DNA from 3 places in the Bradyrhizobium sp. USDA 4506 genome. Region 2 is predicted to be linked to each of the others. Evidence: predicted binding sites of a transcription regulator. Region 2 holds the regulator's gene; each other region holds the start of a gene.
What was found. Region 2 encodes LexA, which represses DNA repair genes until DNA is damaged. Its sites were predicted from a motif close to TGTTCNNNNTGTGTTCNG; they were not measured.
Positions count from the first base shown of each region.

Region 1 (5,829 bases), 920 kb from region 2:
GTCCTACTGAGAACACCGGCCAAGCTACGGTTTCCGTTCGCTTAATCCGAACTAGGACACTCCAAAAATCAAATTAGGGTACGGGGGCTTAAAGACGGACAGCACTTGGTCTGCTGGTGCTGTCCTAATTAGGACACCCGCTGCCGGGAACTAGGACACCTTCCGATCCGTTACAGAAGTCGATCCCTTATCGCTGGGAGGGATGATTTCAATGCGGCTGTATTCTGATCGGATAGACGGTGTGGAGATTGCTCTCGTCGGTCTCGTGGCGGTCTCGTTCATCTCGCTTCTTGCCAGCATAGTGTGGCTTCTGTTCGCGTGATTAACCCTCCGCTCGCTGGGGCCGTTTCTTTGGGGCCCCAAAAAGCCCGGCTCGCGCCGGGCTCTCGGATCATGCGGCTACTGCATGAATCTCTTGCAATAGCTTACGACCGTATCGGGACTGCTCTAGCCGGCCACCTGTTTCTGAGACGGCGCGGTTGACCTGCCTTACCATCTTCGCGCGGATTACGCTTTCTAACGTCAGCGATCCGCGCTTGTACATCCATCGAGCCACATGGAACCAGTCCCATAGCGGGCTCTCACTTGTGATGCGCGAAACAGGGGCAGGGAAGTCCTGACCGCGCTCGCCCTTCGCAAATAGAGAGATGGCGGCCCGCGACATGTTGGTCCTGTCACCGTTGCGGCATGGTGAACCATGTCTATTATCCACTTGCTCAGAGCAGCGGGAAAATCTTCGAACTTCTCAAGGCGCATAAGACGCGCGGAGGAGATCGAGCGAAGAAGCTATTTCAGTTTTTGAATATCATCGGAGCGCGCGCGCTGGGCAGGCACCTTAGGGCGAGTGCTGGAAATGGCAGAGTCCTCCGAGGATAAACAGGAATACGAAAACAAAATCGCCAAACGATTTGGTTTCGAACATCAGCTTGAGTTGCCAATCCCGTTGCCGCCTGATGCACCGAAAGAGGCCGCCAACTGAGGCGGCCTCCGTTTTTCACATCAATAGGACGATAGCCACTATTGCGATGGGGCTCAGCCCGAGCGCCACGATGAGCGCATTGAAAGGTAGGTCACTGCCCATGACACAACCCCTGCGGTTGGGGTTGAAATCCTATTCCTGAATGCCGGATAGCCGCTAGTGCAATTTGTGCCACGGCAACGCGCCATGGGGTGGTAAAATGCCTGGTTCTCGGAGCATACTAGCCTTTATGAGACAGTGGCTAAAAACGGCGCTGATGGTTCTCGGCTTATGCGCAGGCTGGATGGTCGTCGGTTTACTGACCGTCGATGACGACGACGAATTCCGCCAAGTCATTGCGATTTACAAACCGCGCTAACAGACGCCGGCTGTTCCGCTCGTTGAGCTAAATCAAGAACAGATAGCGTCCCACGGAAATTGATGGACCCCATCTGCTCCCCTTGAGGGCACGGCCCGAGTTGCGGGTATGCTTGTGCCCCCTCAGATCGACAATCGAGGGATTGATAACTTCAAGACGAAAATGGCCGTGTCGATGCAGGACGACCGAGTCGAAATCATCGCGGTTTTGTTCGATCAGGAAAATATCCAGAAACTCATTGATCGGCTTACCGGGATCAAGACGTTCTATCCCGAGAAGAACGTGTTTGACTGATAAATGAAAGAGGCCGCCAACTGAGGCGGCCTCAGCGCCTCTTGATCTGCGTCAAGTTCCGGGGCGGCATGACAGATTAACAGTCCTCCACGAGCTAGGAGGATCGGCCATGAAATCCGGCATCGCGTTGCTTGCTCTGGTTCTGGCTGCGCTCTCGGCTATGGCTCAGCAGCAAGAGAAGCCGAAGCGGCTTATTGATGAGCATCGCCCCGGCGTGACCTATGAAGATTGCGTCGCGAGGTGCGATGCATGCATGGGCCACAGAAACGAGGCGTGCATCGCTAATTACTGCCGTGGCTATGAGCGCCGAAAGCCCGGTGCAAAGCCGTTGCCGATTGTGTGCCCGAGCTACGGCGGCTAACCAAAAGATGGGGATATTCCATGGGTCGCTGTCTGGTTATCGTTGCTGTGATCGGCTTGTTCACTTCGTCCGCCAACGCCATGACCATGGAGGAGTGCCGGGCGCAGTACAAAGCGGAATACAACCACCCCGCAAAGAAAAAGGGGATCGGTATCGATTGGCATGGCTATCAAACCAAGCGCTGCGGTATTGACCCGAACGCTAGCGTGCCAGCGCCGAAAGACGCTCCAAAGCCTCACTGATTTCAAACTGAGGCGAGGCTCAGTGCAAGCGCTCGCGAAGCTTCTTTATGATTTCGCGAAGGTCTTTGGCATACTCCTCGATGATGCGCCGAGCCTCCTCTAAGCGCGTGGGGCGCTTTGGCTCCTCCTCAGGCTTGACGGGTTCCTTCATGCCCGGAGGGTTGAGCCGGGCCAGGTGCGGCCGATTGAGTTAGATCAAGGGCACCTCTAATCCCGCCATTTGGCCCTCTTTTTCTGCCTCCGCTCGGAACTTCGTTCCCCCACGGAGAACACCCGGTAACTCCTCCGCTGGGGATAGCGAACACTTGGCGGACCATAACCATTGCTATGGTGAGAACATCCACCGCGCGGTTCAGTAGTCTTACCGAGAACATCGACTAACCCTTGGTTGCAACGGGGTTAATGGCAAACTAGGCCACTCCAAAAATCAAAGCAGGCCACTAGGGATGGAAACAGGCCAGCACCGGTCTGCTCGAAAGAACATATTGCGAACATAGAACAAACGTGGTACGTAGGTTCCCATCAACAATGCATTCCGCCTGATCTCATCGCCCGTTTGTCCCGCTAGCGAATCCCCGCAATAAGGAGCACATCCCAAATGTCCGCCACTGCACTGCGTATCGTCGAAGGATCCTCCATGGACAAGTCCAAGGCCCTCTCAGCCGCGCTCTCCCAGATCGAGCGCCAGTTCGGCAAGGGCTCGGTGATGAAGCTCGGCAAGAACGACCGTTCGATGGATGTCGAGACGGTGTCGTCGGGATCACTCGGGCTCGATATCGCGCTCGGCGTCGGCGGTCTGCCGAAGGGACGCGTCGTTGAGATCTACGGGCCGGAATCCTCGGGCAAGACCACGCTGGCGCTGCACACCGTGGCGGAAGGGCAGAAGAAGGGCGGCATCTGCGCCTTCATCGACGCCGAACACGCGCTCGACCCGGTCTATGCACGCAAGCTCGGCGTCAACATCGATGAGCTCTTGATCTCGCAGCCGGACACCGGCGAACAGGCGCTGGAAATCTGCGACACGTTGGTGCGTTCCGGCGCAGTCGACGTGCTGGTGGTCGATTCGGTTGCGGCGCTGGTGCCGAAGGCCGAGCTCGAGGGCGAGATGGGCGATGCGCTGCCGGGCCTGCAGGCCCGCCTGATGAGCCAGGCGCTGCGCAAGCTGACCGCCTCGATCAACAAGTCCCATACCATGGTGATCTTCATCAACCAGATCCGCATGAAGATCGGCGTGATGTACGGCTCGCCGGAGACCACCACCGGCGGCAACGCGCTGAAGTTTTATGCCTCGGTTCGTCTCGACATCCGCCGCATCGGCGCGATCAAGGAGCGCGACGAAGTCGTCGGCAACACCACCCGCGTCAAGGTGGTGAAGAACAAGCTGGCGCCGCCCTTCAAGCAGGTCGAGTTCGACATCATGTATGGCGAGGGCGTTTCCAAGATGGGCGAGATCCTCGACCTCGGCGTCAAGGCCGGCATCGTCGAGAAGTCCGGCGCCTGGTTCTCCTATGACAGCCAGCGGCTCGGCCAGGGTCGCGAGAATTCCAAGGCGTTCCTGAAGTCGAATCCCGACATCACCGCCAAGATCGAAGCCGCGATCCGGCAGAACTCCGGCCTGATCTCCGAGCAGATCCTCGCCGGCACGCCCGAGCGCGACGCCGAGGGCGAGGAGCCGACGGAAGAGTAAGCCTCCAGCATGATCCGGAAAAGTGCGAAGCGGTTTTCCCTCGCGACAAACGCGAAGCGTTTGCGCGGAGATCATGCTCAAGCGATCACATGACTTCGCTGCAAGCGGGCGCTGAGGACGTTGAGTTGCCGACGTCCTCGGCGCCCGTTTGGTTTTGTGTGTCTTTTGTAAAGCAGTTGATCCTCAGCTTGCGGTGCTGATGCCATCCCGCGTAGCCGGAGAGCATCGTGACAAGTCTGATCCTGGCGACAAGTGAACTCGCGAGCTATCGCCTGAGGCAGGCGGGAAGGGCGGACATCGTCGTCGGGTTGAGGCCGCGCTTCGTTTGGGGGAAAATGCCCTCGTCGGATGACCTCACGACCCTGCTGGAACCGCGTTCCGCAAAGCACGTCGATTTCGACACGCACTGGCTCGACTTCGCCAGTTCAAGATGGACCGGCTCGATCGGTCGGGACATTGGGCTTGTCGAGTTGTGCGAGCGTTGCGATAGCGTCGAGCTATGGGCTGATCCCCAGCCGAATGACCAGTTGGTGCTGGCCTGGTTGCTCGACGTGCTCCGCCCGCACCGCCACATCGTAGCAAAGCTCAAGCTGGTCCAGACCGATGTCGAGATCGGCAGGTACCGAGGCGAGAGCTTGGCGAAATGGCGATTGCCTGCACTTGCGGTGACCGATGATCGGCTGGAATTGGCCGGTCGCGCCTGGACTGCCTATCGCGCTCCGACGCCCGAGCCCTGTTTCGACCTTCTCATGCAGGATCTGTCGGCCATCCCGCAGCTCCGCGCGGCACTGATTGCGTTGCTCGAGGAGCTACCCGGGCAAGACACCGGCCTCGGCGCGTCCGAACTGCGGATGCTGGATCTCGTCGCCGACGGCGAGACAAGCCCACAGGTCCTTTCAAGCGAGCTGAACAGGTAACGCGGCGTGTTCGATTTTCAGGAAGCGGAGCTGATCCTGGACCGGCTCGCCTATTGTCCATCACCGGTCCTGACCGGATTCCCCGCGGAGATCGAAGCGCCCGACGATCTGAAGGCCCGAAACAACCGACTCCTGCACAGTCGGCTGTCGCTCACCGATTTCGGCCAGGAAGTGTCGGATCGCGAGCTCGACTTCAGCCAATACAACACGATCCATCGCTGGTGGGGCGGCACCGAACTGACCAATGAGCGGCTGTGGCGCTGGGACGCCGAGAGCCGAGCCTTGGTTGCCCCGTAAGCCTGATCCGCACAACGTGTGTGCGCAATCAGCCTATGCCTATGCCAGCGTCTTCTCCCGGCTTGCGATCAGTGCCCGCAAATCCTCGGCCACCGCGACCGACTGATGGGTCTTCTGATCGGTCGCGACCCAGATGATCTCGCCGGTGGCGCGCAGTTCATCGGAGCCCTTGGCGAAGATCGCGAGCGCAAGATTGATCGAGGAGCGGCCGATCCGCGCGACGCGGACGCAGACCTCGATGTCCTCGTCGAACCGGATCGGCGCCTTGTATTCGACGACCGATTTCACAGTGTGGAAGTCGATGCCAGTCCGCGCCACCTCGCCGAGATAGTCGTAGCCGAGCGCGCGGAAATATTCGGTGATGGCGGTGTCGAAATAGGTGAGGTAGTGGGCGTTGAACACCACCGCCTGTGCGTCGACCTCCGAATAGCGGACGCGAAACGGGAAATGGAACCAGAATTCCTCGCGCATGTTTCCTCCTGCCGCGGGCGGGCCAGTCCGTCATTCCGGGGCGCGACGAAGTCGCGAACCGCAGATGCGCAATGGGCGCATCGGGGAATCCAGAGGTCGTGGATCGAGATTCCCCGGTGCGCAGTTGCGCACCTGAGGTTCTCGCTTCGCGAGCCCCGGAATGACACCCAGTGAATCAGGCGTCAGAGACGCAACGCCACATAGCTGCAGTAGCTCCTTACTC
Region 1 covers NZ_JBSSBM010000002.1:3,913,797-3,919,625, reverse strand. Annotated here, with positions in the region: gene ACVIHF_RS20820 (hypothetical protein) at 854-979, shown strand; gene ACVIHF_RS20815 (hypothetical protein) at 1,446-1,631, shown strand; gene ACVIHF_RS20810 (hypothetical protein) at 1,741-1,992, shown strand; gene ACVIHF_RS20805 (hypothetical protein) at 2,013-2,234, shown strand; gene recA (recombinase RecA) at 2,833-3,921, shown strand; gene ACVIHF_RS20795 (hypothetical protein) at 4,149-4,838, shown strand; gene ACVIHF_RS20790 (hypothetical protein) at 4,845-5,135, shown strand; gene ACVIHF_RS20785 (acyl-CoA thioesterase) at 5,175-5,606, opposite strand; gene gcvP (aminomethyl-transferring glycine dehydrogenase) at 5,824-5,829, opposite strand, start outside.
Region 1: recA (recombinase RecA) is a predicted target of LexA. The motif match lies at 2,711-2,728, and genes of this name have one in related genera.

Region 2 (5,829 bases):
TGATTCCGTCGGAGAACTACACCTATCCCGAGGTGCTCGAGCTGCTCGGATCGGTGTTCACCAACAAGTATTCCGAGGGCTATCCGGGACGCCGCTATTACGGCGGCCAGGAATTTACCGACCAGATAGAGAACCTTGCCCGACAGCGCGCTTGCGCGCTGTTTCGCGCCGAACATGCCAACGTTCAGCCTCTGTCCGGGTCGCCAATGAACCAGGCCGTGTATCTCGGCCTGCTGCAGCCCGGCGATACGATCTTGGCGATGGACCTGTCACACGGCGGCCATCTCACCCATGGCGCGCCGGTGTCGCACATGGGGCGGCTCTTCAACTTCGCCCGCTACAAGACGCAGCCGTCAAACGGCGGCGCCATCGATTTCGATGAGCTCCGCGCCATGGCCCGGCACGTCCGTCCGAAGCTGGTGCTGTGCGGCTACAGCTCTTATCCGCGCGATCTGGATTATGCGTCCTTCAAGAGCATTGCCGATGAGGTGGGTGCGCTGACCATGGCCGACGTCAGCCATTACGGCGGCCTGATCGCCGGCAACGCCTTGCGCAATCCGCTCGATGCGGGTTTCGACGTGATGACGACGACATCGCACAAGACGCTTCGCGGGCCGCGCGGCGGCATCGTTCTCTGTCGCCGGGAGTTCGCCGGCAAGATCGACGCGTCGGTGTTTCCGGGACTGCAGGGAGGTCCGCACATGAACGTTGTGGCCGGAACCGCGGTCACGCTGAAGAAGGCATCGACGTCCGATTTTCAGGCCTATGCAAGACTGGTCATGCGCAACGCGAAGGTCCTGGCCGAAGCGTTGATGGAACGCGGCATGACGTTGATCACCGGCGGAACCGACAATCACATGATGGTTGTGGATACGGTGGCCAGCGTCGGCCTGGACGGCGGCGCGGCCGAGAACATTCTCGACGCCGTCGGGATCACCGCAAACAAGCAGATCATTCCCGACGATCCGCGGCCGCCGCTCAGGCCGAGCGGCATCCGCCTCGGGACGCCGGCGGCGACCACGCGCGGCATGGGCGAGCCCGAAATGCGCCTGATCGCCGAACTCACTGCGGAATCCCTCCGGTCGAAGGGAGATGCAGCGGTCGTCAAGCGACTGAGGTCGAACAGCGTCGAGATGTGCCGCGCTTTCCCCGTTCCGGGGATCGCACCGCCCTCATAGGCGGCCGACCCGCATTCCTGTTCCGCATTCGTCGCGTCACTCGGCAGGTCGTGAAGGTTCCCGGGGGAAGGACCGGAACGGAAATTGATGCTGTTCGTTGGACCGCATGATCTCGAAGACGGAGCGTCCAACGCCGTGACCCGGAAAACCTTGCAAGCACGCTCGGAACAGGCGCTCGTCGTCATCATTCTCAGCACCGGTGCGCTGATCGGTTACCTCGGCTTGGCACTGTCCAGGCTGTGAGAGCTACGTCCGGCGGGCACCAAGCCACCGCGGGCGTCAGGCCGCGGCAAGCATCAAGTCGCTTGGTGCGCTGAAAGCTCGTGCGTGCGTGCCACTGAGTTGCCCGACGCGGCAAGCCAAGCCCCGCAGCAAAAATATAGGGTGAAAAGAGCAAGGCTCGGACAGATCATGTCGCGAGAATGCGGATGTTTGACGCACAAGCGACGACACCCGCCGTCGTCCCGGCGAAGGCCGGGAGCCATTACCCCAAATCTCAATTGTTGCGCGACGCTGGGGCCACAGCTTCCTCTCAACAACCCAACCCTGTGGTTATGGGTCCCGGCCTTCGCCGGGACGACGGTGTGCGCGGGAACAGTCTCGCGATGAATGCAACGCCACGCACAATCCACACACCGGTCACTGAAATCGAGGACATTGCCGCCTGCCCGCAATTCTCGTACACGGTTTCACGCAATGACCTCGCAATTCTCTCCCAACTCCGTCGACGTGCTGCTGTTCGATATCGGCCGCGTCGTGCTCGACATCAACTTTGACAAGGTGATGGCGCACTGGGCGCAGCATGCCGGCTGTGCGCCCGCCGAGCTCGCCACGCGCTTTGTCGTCGACGACAGTTTCAAGCATCATGAGATCGGCCGGATCGACGACGCGGCATTCTTCGAGAATCTGCGCCGGACGCTCGGCATCAACATCACGGACGCCCAGTTCCTCGAAGGCTGGAACGCGATCTTCACCGGCGAGATGCCGGGCATCGCCCCGCTGCTCGCGGCGGCCGCCAAGCGGATGCCGCTCTACGCCTTCTCCAACACCAATCCGGCCCATGTCGCGCATTTCTCGGTCACCCATGCCGAGCTGCTCAGCCATTTCCGCAACGTCTTCCTGTCCTCGAGCATCGGCTTCCGCAAACCCGACGCCGAGGCCTACGATCATGTGGTAAAAGCCATCGGCGTGCCGGCGTCGCGGATCCTGTTCTTCGACGACCTGGCCGCCAATATCGAAGGTGCGCGGGCGCGCGGCCTTCATGCTATCCACGTGACGTCGACGGATGACGTGGCAAGGGCTTTGACCGCACTTGGAATTTGAACATTAAGAATTGAGGAGCTCTGAGCGTGGCCCTGATGCCGGTTGCCGATGCCCTGTCCGCCGTCCTCGCCGGCGCCGAACCGCTGCCGGAGGAGATGGTCGCGCTCGATGCCGCCTACCACCGCACGCTTGCGCACGACCTCGCGGCGCTCCGCACCCAGCCGCCGCAGCCGATGTCGGCGATGGACGGCTATGCGGTGCGCGCCGCCGATGCGGCTGATCTAAAGGCCCGGCTCAAGGTGATCGGCGAAGTCGCCGCCGGCCGGCCGTTCGAGCGGACGGTCGGCGCCGGCGAGGCGGTGCGGATCTTCACCGGCGGCGTGATCCCCAATGGCGCCGACGCGGTGATCATCCAGGAGGACACCGCCGTCGACGGCGACCACATCACGATCACGGAGGCCGCCAGCGTCGGGCGGCACATCCGCCCGGCTGGGGTCGACTTCCGTGAGGGCGAGGTGCTGCTCGCCGGCGGCAGCCGCCTGTCCGACCGCGCGCTGTCGCTGGCGGCCGCCATGAACTATCCGGAACTTGCGGTGCGCCGCCGCCCGAAGGTCGCGGTGCTGGCGACCGGCGACGAGCTGGTGATGCCGGGCTCGCAGCCCGGTCCCGGCCAGATCGTCTATTCCAACGGCTACGCGCTGCGAGCGCTGGCGCGCGCCGAAGGCGCCGAGACCGTCGACCTCGGCGTTGCCGCCGACACGGCAGAGGCGACCACGGCGGGCATCCGCCGGGCACGCGAGGCCGGCGCCGATGTCCTCATCACGACAGGCGGCGCCTCGGTCGGCGACCACGATCTCGTCAAGCGGTCGCTGGAAGCCGAGGGCGTCGAGATGGCGTTCTGGCGGATTGCGATGCGGCCCGGCAAGCCGATGATGCATGGCCGGCTCGGCGCGATGCGGGTGATCGGTCTGCCCGGCAATCCGGTGTCGTCCTATGTCTGCGCCTTCCTGTTCCTGGTGCCGTTGATTCGGGCGCTGAGCGGCCGGAAAGTGATTCATCATCGCCGCGCGAGCGCCCTGCTCGGCCGCGACCTCGCAGCCAACGACCAGCGCGAGGACTATCTGCGTGCGCGTCTCGAAGCGCGCGAGGACGGCACGCTGATCGCAACGCCGGTGACGCAGCAGGACTCGTCGCTGCTCGGGAATCTCGCTGCGGCACGGGCACTTCTCGTGCGCCCGCCGTTCGCGGCGGCGGCCGTCGAAGGCAGCGAATGCGAGATCCTGACACTGCCCGAATAGGGTTTTCGCGCCCCGCCGATTGTGCGTTGCCCGACACGTTCACCGGAAATTAAGTGGTTGCGGAACACATATCGAACATATAGTGTCCGTTCATGATTTGTTTCGAGTACTGGTGTCTACAATCGGGAAGCCGCGTGGAAGCAGGTGCATCGAGCACATGCTCCTGAGGTCAGGCCCGGCCTGCAGGCCCCACCAGAAGAGTCTCGGAATCGAACGACGCTATCAACCGGGGGAATACTCGAGATGCTCACGCGCAAACAGTACGAACTACTGCGTTTCATCAATGAACGTCTGAAAGAGGCCGGCGTACCGCCCTCCTTCGACGAGATGAAGGATGCGCTCGACCTGCGCTCGAAGTCCGGTATCCACCGCCTGATCACTGCGCTGGAGGAGCGCGGCTTCATCCGCCGCCTGCCGAACCGCGCCCGCGCCATCGAGGTCATCAAGCTGCCCGAACTCTCGGCCGGCGGCGGCAACGGCCGCCGCGGCTTCACGCCCAGCGTCATCGAAGGCACCCTCGGCCGGCGCGCCAGCACGCCGCCGATTGCCGAGGACGACGGCAACCGTCCGGTCGCGGTCCCCGTGATGGGCCGGATCGCCGCCGGTACGCCGATCGAGGCGCTGCAGACCCGCAGCCACACCATCAGCGTGCCGCCCGACATGCTCGGTGCCGGCGAGCACTATGCGCTCGAGGTGCGCGGCGACTCGATGGTCGATGCCGGCATCCTCGACGGCGACATGGCGCTGATCCAGCGCAACGACGTCGCCAATACCGGCGACATCGTGGTGGCGCTGATCGACGAGGAGGAAGCCACCCTGAAGCGCTTCCGCCGCCGCGGCGCATCGATCGCGCTCGAGCCGGCCAACACCGCCTATGAAGTGCGCATCCTGCCGCCGAACCGGGTCCGCATCCAGGGCAAGCTGATCGGCCTTTATCGCAAATACTGAATTGCAAATACTTGCGGCGGCCGGGAACGAGCAACACGTCGGATCGTTCCTTGCATGATAGTGTAGCGTACGGCCTGCCCGATGCGCTCCGATACCTCTCGCGCAGCGTCGCGTGTTTGTGATCGGAGCGATCTCGGACCAGTCGTACAATCGCCCAGAAACGAGCAGACGCTCGTTCGCTATCGTCCACTCTGGTAGAGGCCCTAATGCCTCAAGGAGAGGCACGGGTCGCTACCTCGAAATGAGGAGCCATCCGATGTGTGACTATAGTCTGCACGCCGTGGCATCGCGCCCCGCCATTGTCGGAGAGACGCTGATCACGACGACGTTCCGCGGCACGTCGACCCGCGGCTTTGCTTCGGAGAATGACCCCACTGTCGCGGTCTGCATGCTGCCGGGCACCGAGCTCGCTTTCGCCGAGAACGTTCGCTACGACAGCCGCTGGATCTGGACCAAGACGCTGAACTATCGCGTCGGCGTGTTCAACGAAGTCGAGCCCGACGTGCCTGATCGGCATCATGACGCGGTCGAATTCCCCGACGGCAGCCATGTGCTGGTGACCCAGCTGGTCGAGGGACAGCGCGTTAGCGTGCTGCAATTGCCGGCGCTGCATCCGCCGGTCGAGCAGAAGCCGAAGGTTGTGGAGCGGCGGCCCTCCGCATTCGCAACGCTGTTTTTGGGTTGAGCGCATCGTCGCCGCGGAATGAGCTGTTCGGCGGCGGATGACCTAAGCAATTTCGGGCGACCCCGGACTCCCGCTTCCGGGGCGCAGAAGGAGATTTGCGTCGGCCGGCGCCTTGGCGCATCATCGGGCACGGAGGACGTGCGCGGTGGTCGATAAGGTCACATGGCAAAAGGCTGGACGCGTCACGGAACCGGGCCGCTACATGTTCCGGTTCGGTTGGCTGACGGTAACGGCCGACGACCTGAAAGTCTGGGAGCAATTTCCCGAGGCTTCCTTCACCCTCGTCAAGAAGCCCGACGCCGGCCCCGACTCCGACGAATACCATCTCGGCCTGTTCGAGCTGCCGAGCGGCCCCTCGCCGGACCACGGCTAATCATCGCCCTGCAGATCGGTCTCGGCCGGCGTCGCATCCACCGCAGGCCGCGGCGCGGCGGCGGGCGCGCGCAGCGTCGTTTCG
Region 2 covers NZ_JBSSBM010000002.1:2,998,168-3,003,996, forward strand. Annotated here, with positions in the region: gene ACVIHF_RS16260 (serine hydroxymethyltransferase) at 1-1,178, shown strand, start outside; gene ACVIHF_RS16265 (hypothetical protein) at 1,266-1,421, shown strand; gene ACVIHF_RS16270 (HAD family hydrolase) at 1,875-2,501, shown strand; gene ACVIHF_RS16275 (molybdopterin molybdotransferase MoeA) at 2,528-3,739, shown strand; gene lexA (transcriptional repressor LexA) at 3,983-4,687, shown strand; gene ACVIHF_RS16285 (hypothetical protein) at 4,944-5,372, shown strand; gene ACVIHF_RS16290 (hypothetical protein) at 5,518-5,745, shown strand; partial or broken gene ACVIHF_RS16295 (ComEC/Rec2 family competence protein) at 5,742-5,829, opposite strand, start outside.

Region 3 (5,829 bases), 3.4 Mb from region 2:
CGCCGCCGCTCCGCCATCGAACCTATCATCGGACATCTCAAAGCCGAAGGACACCTCGGCCGGTGCTACCTCAAAGGACGCGCCGGCGATGCCGCCAACGTCGTCCTCTCAGCCGTCGGCCACAACTTCCGTCGCATCCTCGCCTGGTTCAGAGAACTTTTGTGCCTGTTGCTGATCTCGCTATGGCGCACACTCAATTGTCCAGCTCGGCTTAATCCGGCTTCTTAACGACCGACTGGGTAGAGCGCAGCGAAACCCATCATGGGCGCCGCGGATTCGAAGTGATGGGTTTCGCGGGGTTTATCATCGGGCCGCGCGTTGCGCGGACTCGTTGGCTCCACCCATCCTACAAGATCATTCACACCGCCTAGTAGTCCACCCGCATCAGATAGAGCCCGTCCGGCGGCGCCACGGGGCCGCAGGCGGCGCGGTTGCGGGCGGCGAGCGCACCGGCAAGATCGTCGGCGCTCCAGCGACCCTCGCCGACCCACACCAGCGAGCCCACCATCGAACGCACCTGGCTGTGCAGGAACGAGCGCGCCGACGTCACGATGTTGACGGCGGCGCCCTCGCGGGTGACGTCGAGCTGATCGAGCGTCTTCTCCGGCGACTTGGCCTGGCACTCGGTGTCGCGGAAGGTGGTGAAATCGTGCTTGCCGAGCAGGCGCTGCGCGGCGGCGTGCATCGCGTCAGCATCGAGCGCGCGCGGCACGCGCCAGACCCGGCCGATGTCGAGCGCGAGGTTCGCGCGGGTGTTGGTGATGCGATAGAGATAGTGCCGCCTGGTCGCCGAGAACCGCGCCTCGAAATCGTCGGGCACGATGTCAGCTGCGAGCACGCCGATCGGATTGGGCCGCAGATGCGCGTTCAGCCCGTCGCGGAAGCGGCCGGGCGGAAAATGCTTGGCGATGTCGCAATGCGCGACCTGGCCGCGCGCATGCACGCCGGCATCGGTACGCCCGGCGCCATGGACGCGCACGTCCTCGCCGCAGATCGCCTTGACCGCCGTCTCCAGCGCGCCCTGCACGGTCGGCGCGGTGTCCTGGATCTGCCAGCCGGAGAACGGCGTGCCGTCATACTCGATGGTGAGCTTGTAGCGCGGCATCAGCTGAGCCGCGCAGGCGGCTTCAGCGGCGTGCCGCGCAAGAAGTCCGCCGCCTTCATCGGCGCCTTGCCGGCGCGCTGCAGTTCGAGGATCCGGATCGCGCCGTCGCCGCAGGCGATCGCGAAATTGTCGTCGAGCACAGCGCCCGGTGCGCCCGAGCCTTTCGCCTGCTCGCAGCGCAGGATTTTCAGCCGCACCGGCTCGCCTTCGCCGGCAAGCTCGCACCAGGCGCCGGGAAACGGCGAGAGCCCGTGAATGTGCCGCAGCACCATATGCGCCGGCTGTGTCCAGTCGATCCGCGCCTCGGCCTTCTCGATCTTGGCCGCATAGGTGACGCCGTCCGCGCTCTGCTTCGTCAGTTGCAAGCCGCCGCGCCCGAGCGCCGCCATCGCGCGCACCATCAGGTCGGCACCGAGCGGCGCCAGCGCGTCGTGCAGATCGGATGCCGTCATGCTGTCCGTGATCGGCAACCGCTCGGCCATCGCGACGTCGCCGGTGTCGAGGCCGACATCCATCTTCATCACCATCACGCCGCTCTCGGCATCGCCCGCCATGATGGCGCGGTTGATCGGTGCGGCGCCGCGCCAGCGCGGCAAGAGCGACGCATGCAGGTTGAAGCAGCCGAGCTTCGGCGCGTCGAGAATGGCCTGCGGCAGGATCATGCCATAGGCGACGACGACGGCGGCGTCTGCGTCATGCGCGCGAAACTCCTCGAGTGCTTCCGGCGTTTTGAGGGTCTTCGGCGTCAGCACGGGAATGCCGAGGCGGCGCGCCTCCTGCTCGACCGGCGTCGGCTCCAGCTGCAGGCCGCGTCGCCCGCCCGGCTTCGGCGCGCGGGTGTAGACCGCCACGACCTCATGGCCATGGGCCACGAGCTCCAGCAGCGTCGGCACCGCGAAATCGGGCGTGCCCATGAAGATCAGGCGGAGAGGCATTAGACAGGCTCGGTAGCAGTTGGAGTGCTTAAGCGCGAAGCGCGTCTTCGCACAAGAAGCCCCGGGCATCCACGTTTTCGGCGACAGCGAAGCAAGACGTGGATGGCCGGGTCAAGCCCGGCCATGACGCGTCCGGGAAAGCGACCGCGCCTACTCCGCCGCGCGCTTGGCGGCCTTCTCGAATTTCTTGAACACGCGGTCGCGCTTCAGTTTCGACAGATAATCCACGAACAGCACGCCGTTGAGATGATCGATTTCGTGCTGGATGCAGGTGGCGTAGAGCCCTTCCGCATCCTCCTCATGCACCGTGCCGTCGAGATCGGTGAATCGCACGCGCACCCGCGCCGGCCGCTCGACCTCCTCGTAATATTCGGGGATCGACAGGCAGCCCTCTTCGTACACCGACAGTTCTTCCGAACGCGCAATGATCTCCGGATTGATGAAGACGCGCGGCTTCGCCGTGGTCTCGCCGTTCTCGTCGCGCTTGGCGAGGTCCATGGTGATCAGCCGCAGCGGCTGCGCGACCTGGATCGCCGCGAGCCCAATGCCGGGCGCGTCATACATGGTCTCGAGCATGTCGTCGGCCAGCTTGCGGATCTCCGGCGTCACCTTCTCGATCGGTTTCGACACCAGCCGCAACTGCTTGTCCGGCAGGATGATGATTTCTCTTAATGCCATGGCGGCGATTTAAGCTGCTGACTTCATGGGGTCAATGCGCTCAGGAACCCGTTAGGACAACGTTAACCACGTTTCTTCACCCCGCATTAACCGTGAAAATCAGGAATGCATTTACCATAAGCGTTCCCTCTTCGTTCGCACCTGGCCGCGAATCGGCTACAACTGCCGGCATGAACGAGATTCTCCTCACGATTGGCGACCTTCCCGTCCGTGTCTCCGACGCATTGATCGGCCTTGGGGCGCTGGCGCTGATCCTGCTGTTCGCCATTGCGGTGGTGATCGCACGCGCCAGCCGGCGCGGCGCGGAACTCGCAATGGCCCAGGCCATCCGCGCCGAAGAGCTGGAGGAGCGCCTCGCCGACATGCTGCGGGCCCAGAGCGAATCCTCCGGGCGGGTCGATGCCAAGGTTGATACTATGGCGCAGGCGCTGGCCGGCCGCCAGGCCGAGATGGCCCGGGCCGTCAACGAGCGGCTCGATTCGGTGACCCACCGGGTCGGCCAGTCGATGGAGCAATCGACCCGCAACACGATGGATTCGCTGCGCGTGCTGCATGAGCGGCTCGGCATCATCGACCACGCGCACAAGAACCTCAACGAACTCACCACCCAGGTGACGACGCTGCGCGACGTGCTCGCCAACAAGCAATCGCGCGGCGCCTTCGGCCAGGCGCGGATGGAGGCGATCGTCCAGGACGGCATGCCGAAGGGCTCGTTCGAGTTCCAGTACACGCTGACGTCGGGCAAGCGGCCGGACTGCGTGGTGTTTCTGCCCGACCAGCGCCCGCTCTGCATCGACGCGAAATTCCCGCTCGAGGCCATGACCGCGCTGCACGATGCGCGCAGCGACGAGGAGCGAAAATTCGCCAGCCAGCGGCTGCGCGCCGACGTGCTGAAGCATGTCAGCGACATCGCGGAGAAGTACCTGATCCCGGGCGAGACCCAGGACACCGCGCTGATGTTCGTGCCGTCGGAATCGGTCTATGCCGAGATCCATGACGGCTTCGACGACGTGATCCAGAAGGCCTATCGCGCCCGCGTCGTGCTGGTGTCGCCGTCGCTCTTGATGCTGGCGATCCAGGTGATGCAGCAGATCCTGAAGGACGCCCGCATTCGCGATGCCGCCGACCAGATCCGCAACGAGGTGATGCATCTCGGCGACGACCTCGGCCGCCTGCGCGATCGCGTGCTCAAGCTGCAGACCCATTTCGGCCAGGTAAACGAGGACGTCAGGCAGATCCTGATCTCCGCCGACAAGATCGAGAAGCGCGCCGGCCGCATCGAGGAACTCGACTTCAGCAAGTCCGAGACCCCGATCGAGGTCCCCCGTTTCGTCAAGCCCAGCACGTCCGACCTGTTCCCCGCCCCGCGCAAGCTGCAGGCGGGGGAGTAGCCTCGAAGTCACCTCGCCCCGCTTGCGGGGAGAGGTCGAAATTCGCGCTTCGCGCGAATTTCGGGTGAGGGGGAGCTTCCGCACATTGCACCCGTCATAATTCGCTGAGAAAGCCCCTCACCCCAACCCTCTCCCCGCGATAGAGCGGGGAGAGGGAGCCAAGGCAGCCGCGGTCGAATCTGCTAACAGAGGGGCATGACCGCGCCCGAAGTGACCGCGACCCAATCGGAAAAGAATCCCCCCGCCGCCACCTCCTGGCGCGACAGTTTTGCGGTGTACCTGCAGCCGCGGGTGCTGATCGTGCTGCTGCTGGGCTTCTCCTCGGGGCTGCCGCTGGCGCTGTCGGGCTCGACGCTGCAGGTCTGGATGAAGGAGGCCGGGGTCGATCTCGGCACCATCGGGCTGCTGGCGCTGATCGGCACGCCCTACACGCTGAAATTCCTCTGGGCGCCGCTGGTCGACGCGCTGCACGTGCCGCTGTTCACGCAGATGTTCGGCCGCCGCCGCGGCTGGCTGCTGTTCTCGCAGCTGCTCTTGATCGCGGCGATCCTGGTGCTGGCGATGGCCGATCCGGCGCGATCGCCATGGTTCGCGGCCTTTGCCGCGCTGCTGGTCGCAACCGCCTCGTCGACGCAGGACATCGTGGTCGATGCCTTCCGCGTCGAAAGCCTGCCCGAAAGCGAGCAGGCCGCCGGCATGGCGTCCTATGTCGCGGCCTATCGCGTCGGCATGCTGGTCTCGACCGCCGGCGCGCTGTTCATCGTCAGCGGCTTCGAGTCCGCTGGCCTCGTGCGCCTGTCGGCGTGGATGTGGGGCTATGTGGTGATGGCCGCGCTGGTCGTGATCGGCATCGTCACCGCACTCGCGGCGACCGAGCCGACCCAATCGAAGGGCGCGGAAGCCGCCACGCATGCGCAAAACGCGGCCGAACGCGTGCTACACGCCGCGCTCGGCGCGTTCTCCGAGTTCCTCAGCCGCAAGGACGCCTTCGCGGCGCTCGCCTTTGTGGTGCTGTTCAAGTTCACCGACGCGTTTTCGGGCACCATGACCGCGCCGTTCGTGATCGACATCGGCTTTTCCAAGGTCGATTACGCGGCGATCGTGAAAGGCGTCGGCCTTGCCGCGACCCTGATCGGCGGCTTTGCCGGCGGCTTCGTGGCGCGGCGCTATTCGCTCGCGACTAGCCTCTGGATCGGCGGCGTGCTGCAGGCGGTCGCCAATCTCTCATTCTCCTGGCTCGCCCATGTCGGCGTCGATCAATGGGCGCTCGCGCTTGCGATCACCGCGGAGAATTTCACCAGCGCGATCGGCACCGTGATCTTTGTCGCCTATCTGTCGGCGCTGTGCCGCAATCCGCTGCACACCGCGACCCAGTATGCGCTGCTCACGGCGCTCGCGGCGGTCGGCCGGACCTATCTGTCGTCGGGCGCGGGCTATGTGGCCAAGGCCGTCGGCTGGCAGATGTTCTTCGTGATCTGCGTGCTGGTCGCGATCCCGAGCCTGATCCTGCTCGCCTGGCTGCAGCGGCGCGGGCATTTCGACGAGTTGGGGCCGGTGCGGGTTTAGCCCAGCCGCCGTAGCCCGGATGGAGCCAACGGGTCGCGCGAACGCGCGCCCGATGACAGGCTCCGCGCAATCCGGGAAATCTCTCGACCGGCACGACCGTCCCGGATTTCGCTTGGCTCCATCCGGGCTACAGGCTGCCATCACCCGGCTCGAC
Region 3 covers NZ_JBSSBM010000002.1:6,366,889-6,372,717, forward strand. Annotated here, with positions in the region: gene ACVIHF_RS32215 (IS5 family transposase) at 1-228, shown strand, start outside; gene truA (tRNA pseudouridine(38-40) synthase TruA) at 368-1,105, opposite strand; gene fmt (methionyl-tRNA formyltransferase) at 1,105-2,040, opposite strand; gene def (peptide deformylase) at 2,191-2,718, opposite strand; gene ACVIHF_RS32235 (DNA recombination protein RmuC) at 2,889-4,109, shown strand; gene ACVIHF_RS32240 (AmpG family muropeptide MFS transporter) at 4,305-5,675, shown strand.
Region 3: ACVIHF_RS32235 (DNA recombination protein RmuC) is a predicted target of LexA. The motif match lies at 2,840-2,857, and genes of this name have one in related genera.